3 regions of the Nocardioides sp. B129/18 genome follow, and region 2 is predicted to be linked to each of the others. Evidence: predicted binding sites of a transcription regulator. Region 2 holds the regulator's gene; each other region holds the start of a gene.
The links. The regulator LexA, encoded in region 2, represses DNA repair genes until DNA is damaged. The targets are predictions, from matches to a motif close to TCGAACANNTGTTCGA.
Positions count from the first base shown of each region.

Region 1: ACZDWJ_RS03365 (HNH endonuclease signature motif containing protein) is a predicted target of LexA. The motif match lies at 1,281-1,296, and genes of this name have one in related genera.
Region 3: ACZDWJ_RS07850 (HNH endonuclease signature motif containing protein) is a predicted target of LexA. The motif match lies at 1,075-1,090, and genes of this name have one in related genera.

Region 1 covers NZ_JBUZJI010000003.1:117,377-119,640, forward strand. The annotation lists gene ACZDWJ_RS03365 (HNH endonuclease signature motif containing protein) at 1-1,268, opposite strand, end outside; gene yaaA (peroxide stress protein YaaA) at 1,541-2,264, opposite strand, start outside.
Region 2 covers NZ_JBUZJI010000005.1:94,292-96,555, reverse strand. The annotation lists gene ACZDWJ_RS05465 (LysM peptidoglycan-binding domain-containing protein) at 138-515, opposite strand; gene lexA (transcriptional repressor LexA) at 785-1,582, shown strand; gene ACZDWJ_RS05455 (alkaline phosphatase D family protein) at 1,705-2,264, shown strand, end outside.
Region 3 covers NZ_JBUZJI010000008.1:17,935-20,198, forward strand. The annotation lists gene ACZDWJ_RS07845 (6-phosphofructokinase) at 1-813, shown strand, start outside; gene ACZDWJ_RS07850 (HNH endonuclease signature motif containing protein) at 1,103-2,264, shown strand, end outside.

The sequences.
Region 1 (2,264 bases), on a different contig from region 2:
ATGACGGTGCCGGTGGGTCCGCGTCGGAAGCAGACGCCGGTGGGGCTGGTCCACAGATGGTGCCCTGGATGCTCGGGGTCGGGCCGGTAGCGCCACCCGGAATGCGTCTTCGACCGGTGGTGGTGCCTGCACAGGCAGGCGAGGTTCCACGACGAGGTCGGGCCGCCGGAGTCGAACGGGTCGATGTGGTCGAGGTCGGCGCGCCTGGCGGGGCGTCGGCAGTGGGGGAAGACGCAGGTGCGGTCGCGGACGATGACTTGCTCGCGGAGGAGGGGTGCAGCCTCGTAGGACTCGCAGTGACGTTCGGCGGCGAGGTCGAGGACGGGCCGGATCGTCACCTTCGACGAGCCTGCGCACCAGCCCTTCACGGCGTCGAGGAGCAGCGGGGATCGCGTGGCCTCGAGCGTCGCGATGGGGCCGATGTCGCCGAGGGCGTCGGCGGAGAGGTGGACGTAGAGGATCGTCTCGCGTCGGCGTCTGGGTGCGGGGGTCTCGACAGGCTCGACCACCGACGGGTCTGGGAGGTCGAGGTGCTCCCGCCCGAGCTGTCCAGCAGCCCACGCACGACGTGCGTCGAGGGAGTCGGTGGAGCCGAGCGCGAGGGCCTGGTGGGCCAACTCCGCGAGAGCGGCGTCCAGGTCGATCGCGTCCTCCCGGTCCATCCGGCCGTGGACGTCGACGGTGCCATCCAGACTGGGCTGGTCGACGGCGACGTCGAACCTGCGGTCGTCGGCCTCGAGCCGTTGGCGGATCGCGGCAGCCTCGGGATCGACCTGCTGCTCGGCCAGATTGACGGCCCGCATGATCGCGACCGGCCCGATCGAATGGGCGTACGCGGCGAGGAGCTCATCAGCACGAGCAGCCGCCTCCGCCGACAGGATCATCGTGCGCTCCGCGATCCGGCGCACCTGCCAGGACGTGACCTCCCCGTCGACCAGCCGCGTCCACAGCCGCGGCAGACGGCAGCAGGCCTCGAGGGCCTGGCCCACGAAGATCCGCCCCGACTCCGTGGTCATGCCCAGCACCGCGGCGATCTCGTCACACGCGTACTCCGAGACCATCGGCGCCCCGTCGCCGGCCAACGGCACGAGGGTGTGACAGCCGTCGAGGAACGCAGCATCACCGGCATCAGCGACCACGTGGGCCAGCGCCCAGTCCGCGGCCCGCTGAAGGATCTCCCGGCCGGCGGCGTCCTCGAGTGCCCGGGCCTGCATCGCGTCGCGCAGGATCTCGCTGCGCGGTGCGGTGGGGGGCTTCCGAGTGGCCATGCCTCATTCTATCCGAACACCAGTTCGAACTGAAGGCCTTGTGCATACCCGATGTGCGCGGCTGCGGGGGGTCTCGACAGGCTCGAGCACCGGGGTCTGATGGTGATCGACCACCGGAGTGGCGCTCGACCACCGGGACCGGCGGCGGCCGCGCACCGATGCAGGGCCGGATGCCCCGCCCGCCTGGCTGCGCCTTTCAACGCGAGGCGAACCAGGAGGTCGGCGACGGCGAGGAGGAGGCAAGAAGCAGGCCCCGAGGAGAGGCGACAGGCCTAGAGCTCCGCCACCACCACGTCCAGCTGCGTGCCCTTCGCGCCGGCAGCACCGAGCTCGACCACCCATCCGAGGTCGCGCAGGACCTCGGCCAGGGCAGCCGGCGTGCGCGGGGCGGCGCCCTCCTCGAGCAGCGCGCGCACGATGCGGCCCTTGGTGGCCTTGTTGAAGTGGCTGACGACCTTGCGGACGCCGCCGACCTCGTGGAGCACGCGCACGGTCGCGACGCGCGGGGCGAGGTCGGCCGGCGGGCGCCAGAAGGCGGCGTAGGAGGTCGAGCGGAGGTCGACCAGCAGACCCGGGCCGAGGGCGTCGGTGAGAGCCGGGCCGAGGTGCTCGCGCCAGACGCCGGCCACCGGTCCGAGGCCGGGGAGGGTGGTGTCGCCGGAGAGGCGGTAGGAGGGGATGCGGTCGGCGGGGCGCACGAGGCCGAACAGGCTGGAGGTGACGCCGACGCGGGCGGTCGCGCGGCGCTTGGCGGCGGCCGAGAGGGTCGCGAGGCCGAGCGCGTCGTAGAGCACGCCGGTGTAGATCGCGTCGGCGCGGGCGGTGGGCGCGGTGCGCAGGCCGGCGTCGAGCTCGACGAGGTCGTGCTGGGTGCTGCCGACGCCCAGGGTGGCCGCCGCGGCGGCGGGGTCGCCGGAGCACAGCTCGACCAGCGCGTCGAGGATCCGGGCGCGCGCGTCGGTGAGGGACGGGGAGGAGAGGGAGTCCAGGTCGAGC
Region 2 (2,264 bases):
ATTTCGCCCTCCGGCGTGCCGGGTCCGGAGACGGCGCGAGGGGCGGGCCGTGGGCCCGCCCCTCGTCTTCCCCGTGGCGTCGGCCGGGGTCGAGGCGGCCGACGACGTCTGAGGCGGGCCGACGGCCCGCGCTGCGCTCAGTCGAGCGGCACCTGAAGGCGCTGACCGGCGCGCACCAGGCCGCCGTCGAGGGCGTTGAGGTGCTGGAGGTGGGTGAGCATGCCGCGGACGTCACCGTCCTGCGCGTGGGCGGCGGCGATGTCCCAGAGGGTCTGCCCGGAGCGGACGACGATGACCTGGGTCGGCTCGGGGGTGCCGGGCTCCTGGGTGGCCACCGAGCCGGCCGCCAGCGCGATGCCCGTGCCGAGCACGATCAGGAGGGCGAGCACGAAGACCACCAGACGACCGCGCCGGGTCAGGCGCACCGTGCCGGAGGGCCGCGCGACCGGACGCACGGCGGGCCGAGCGGCGGAGCGGGCGGGGCGGGCGGCGGGCTGGAGGATCAGGGTGCTCATCGGGACTCCTGGGGAAGTGGGAGTGGGACGACGGATGTCTATCGGTCGGCGCCGACAGTTCCGGACGATCGCGGCCCGAGGGTCGGGATTCGCACGGATGTTCGAACTGGATCCAGAGTAGATCAGGTGTTCGATCGAACACAAGAGCGATCTCGATCACGTGTTCGACTCAGGGCCGGCCGGCCGACCCTCCGTGTCTCCCGGGCTGCGGACACGCCGAGTTCGAACAGATGTTTGAGTCCGGCGTCCGGTCTCGCTACCGTCAGGCCATGCCGACCCGCGACCGCCCCGATCCCGCCGAGAAGGCCTCCCCGACCTCGCCTGAGACCTCTCCTGAGAAGTCGTCTGCGAAGCCGCGCGGCAAGACCGTCTCCGAGCTCCCCGACGGCCCGCCGGACGCCACCGGTCTCACCCAGCGCCAGCTGAAGGTGCTCGCCACCATCAAGGAGGCCATCGAGAAGCGCGGCTTCCCCCCGAGCATGCGCGAGATCGGCCAGGCCGTCGGCCTCACCAGCACCTCCAGCGTCGCCCACCAGCTGCGCGTGCTGGAGGAGAAGGGCTTCCTGCGCCGCGACGCCAACCGGCCGCGCGCCCTCGAGGTCTTCCTGCCCGAGGTCCTCGCCGCCCGGCGCTCGATCTCCTCGGCCGACGAGAGCTCCTACGACGAGACCGGCATCGGCGACACCGTCCCCTCCGCGGCCTACGTGCCGGTGGTCGGCCGGATCGCGGCCGGCGGCCCGATCCTGGCCGAGGAGCAGGTCTCCGAGGTCTTCCCCCTGCCGCGCCAGCTCGTCGGCGAGGGCCAGCTCTTCCTGCTCGAGGTCGTCGGCGACTCCATGGTCGACGCCGCCATCTGCAGCGGCGACTTCGTCGTCGTCCGCCAGGAGCAGACGGCCGAGAACGGCCAGATCGTCGCGGCGCTCCTCGACGGGGAGGCCACGGTGAAGACCTTCCAGCGCAAGGACGGCCAGGTGTGGCTGATGCCGCACAACCCGGCCTACGACCCCATCGACGGCACCCACGCGCGGATCCTCGGCGTCGTCACCGCGGTGCTGCGCAGCCTGTGATCCTGTGAGCCACGCCACCCGCGGGCCGTCCCCGATGGCCCGCGGGTGAACGCTCGGCGACGCCTCCGCGACACCTGCCGCCCGCGCCGTCACCTCCGGAGCCCTTGCTGCGTTGAGGGCGCGTGACCCACCTCGATCTCCCCGCCGTCGGCCGCCGCGCCGTCCTGGCCTCCGCGCCCGTCGCCGTCGGCACGGCCGGCGCCGTCGGCGCCCTCGGCTCCAGCGCTGACGCCGCCACGCACCGCGTCTTCCAGCACGGCGTCGCCTCGGGCGACCCGCTCCCCGACGCCGTCGTCCTCTGGACGCGCGTGACGCCCACCGCCACCGCACTGCCCGGCAGCGGCCGCGGTCCGCGCACCGACGTCGTGTGGGAGGTCGCCACCGACCGGCGCTTCCGGCGCATCGTCAAGAAGGGCACCTTCGCGACCTCCGCGGCGCGCGATCACACCGTCAAGGTCGACGTCCGCGGCCTCGCTCCGGCCACCTGGCACTGGTACCGCTTCACGGCGGCCGGCCAGGTCAGCCGCGTGGGCCGCACCCGCACCGCGCCCGCGCACGACGCCGAGCTGCGGCACCTGCGGCTCGGGTTCACCTCCTGCGCCAACTGGCAGGCCGGCTACTTCGCCGCCTACCGCGGCCTGGCCGCGCGCGACGATCTGCACCTGATCGTCCACCTCGGCGA
Region 3 (2,264 bases), on a different contig from region 2:
ACCAACCCCTTCGGCGTCGATGGCGGCGTCGAGCGGATCCGCGAGAACCTCGCGGCCGACGGCGTCGACGCGCTGGTGGCGATCGGCGGCGAGGACACCCTCGGCGTCGCCACCCGCCTCGCCGAGCTCGGCGTCGACGTCGTGGGCGTCCCGAAGACCATCGACAACGACCTCTCGGGCACCGACTTCACCTTCGGCTTCGACACCGCCGTCAACATCGCCACCGAGGCCATCGACCGCCTCCACACCACCGCCGAGTCCCACCACCGGGTGCTCGTCGTCGAGGTGATGGGTCGTCACGCCGGCTGGATCGCGCTGCACTCCGGCATCGCCGGCGGTGCCAGCGAGGTGCTCATCCCCGAGCAGCCCTTCGACATCGAGGCCGTCTGCGCCCGCGTCGAGACCCGCTTCCAGACCCAATACGCCCCGATCATCGTCGTCGCCGAGGGGGCCGTCCCCGCCGACGGCAGCGGCATGACGCTGACCTCGGGGGAGAAGGACGCCTTCGGCCACGTGCGCCTGGGCGGCATCGGCGACCGCCTCGCCTCCGAGATCGAGCACCGCACCGGCAAGGAGGCCCGTGCGGTCGTCCTCGGCCACGTGCAGCGCGGTGGCACCCCCACCGCCTTCGACCGCTGGCTGGCCACCCGCTTCGGCCTCCACGCCATCGACGCCGTCGCCGACGGCGCCTTCGGCACGATGATGGCGCTGCGCGGCACCCGCATCGAGCGGGTCCCGCTCGCCGAGGGCACGGGGGAGCTGAAGACGGTCAGCCCCGAGGAGTACGCCGAGGCGCAGGTGTTCTTCGGGTGAGGTGACCGAACGGGCTCGCGCTGGGTGGTTCGTGGGACGTTGTGGCCGTCGGCGGCTTCCTGGTCCGCCTGGCGTCGAAAGGCGCACCTAGGAGGGCGGTTCCCCGGGACGCCGCGTCGGTGCGCCGCCGCCGGTGTGCGAGCGCCGGCTTCGATGGTCCCGGTGGGCGTGCGCTGCCCCGGTGGGCGAGCGGCGCCTCGGTGGTCGAGCTTGTCGAGACTCCCGCACCCGCCCGGAATCCCTGTGCACATTCTCTTCCTTTCGAACTGGTGTTCTAGTAGAATGAGGCATGGCCACTCGGAAGCCCCGTCTCCTGCGCGACAGCGACCTGCTGCGCGCAGCGATGCAGGCCAAGCAGGGTGCTGAGGCCCTGGAGCGGGAGGCCTTCCAGCTGGCCGCTGACTGGGCAATCGCCCACACGGTCGCCGATGAGATGGACGCCGCGTTCCTGGTGGGCACGCATTGCGAGGTGGCGATCGCCGGTCCTGGTGCGCCGATGGTCTCGGAGTACTGCTGCGACGAGATCGCAGCCGCTCTCGGGATGTCCACGGACTCCGGGCGGTTCTACGTGGGCCACGCTCTCGAGGCGTGCACGCGTCTCCCGCGGCTGTGGGCCCGGCTCGTCGAGGGCGAGGTAACCGTCGCCCAGGTCCGGCGGATCACCGAGCAGACAATGGTGCTCTCCTTCGAGGCGGCCGCGCGGGCGGATCAGCTGCTCGCGGCGTATGCGCACTCGGTGGGGCGGCGGGCCATCGAGAACGCGGTCAACCTCGCCGAGCAGCAGGTCGATCCCGACCTCGCGGCCCTGCGCCAACGCCTGGCTCGTGACGACCGGCGCTTCGACGTCGCGGTCGACCAGCCGAGTCTCGACGGCACCGTCGACGTGCACGGCCGGATGGACCGCGAAGATGCGATCGACCTGGATGCCGCTCTTGCGGAGCTGGCCCACCAGGCCCTCGCGCTCGGCTCGACCGACTCCCTCGACGCACGTCGTGCGTGGGCTGCTGGACAGCTCGGGCGGGAGCACCTCGACCTCCCAGACCCGTCGGTGGTCGAGCCTGTCGAGACCCCCGCACCCACACGCCGACGCGAGACGGTCCTCTACGTCCACCTCTCCGCCGACGCCCTCGGCGAGATCGGCCCCATCGCGACGCTCGAGGCCACGCGGTCCCCGTTGCTGCTGGACGCGGTGAAAGGCTGGTGCGCGGACGCCTCGAAGGTCACGATCCGGCCGGTGCTCGACCTGGCGGCCGAACGGCACTGCGAGTCCTACGAGGCCGCACCCCTCCTCCGCGAGCAGGTCATCGCCCGCGACCGCACCTGCGTCTTCCCCCACTGCCGCCGCCCCGCCCGGCGCGCCGACCTCGACCACATCAACCCGTTCGACACCGGCGGCCCGACCTCGTCGTGGAACCTCGCCTGCCTCTGCCGGCATCACCATCGCTCGAAGA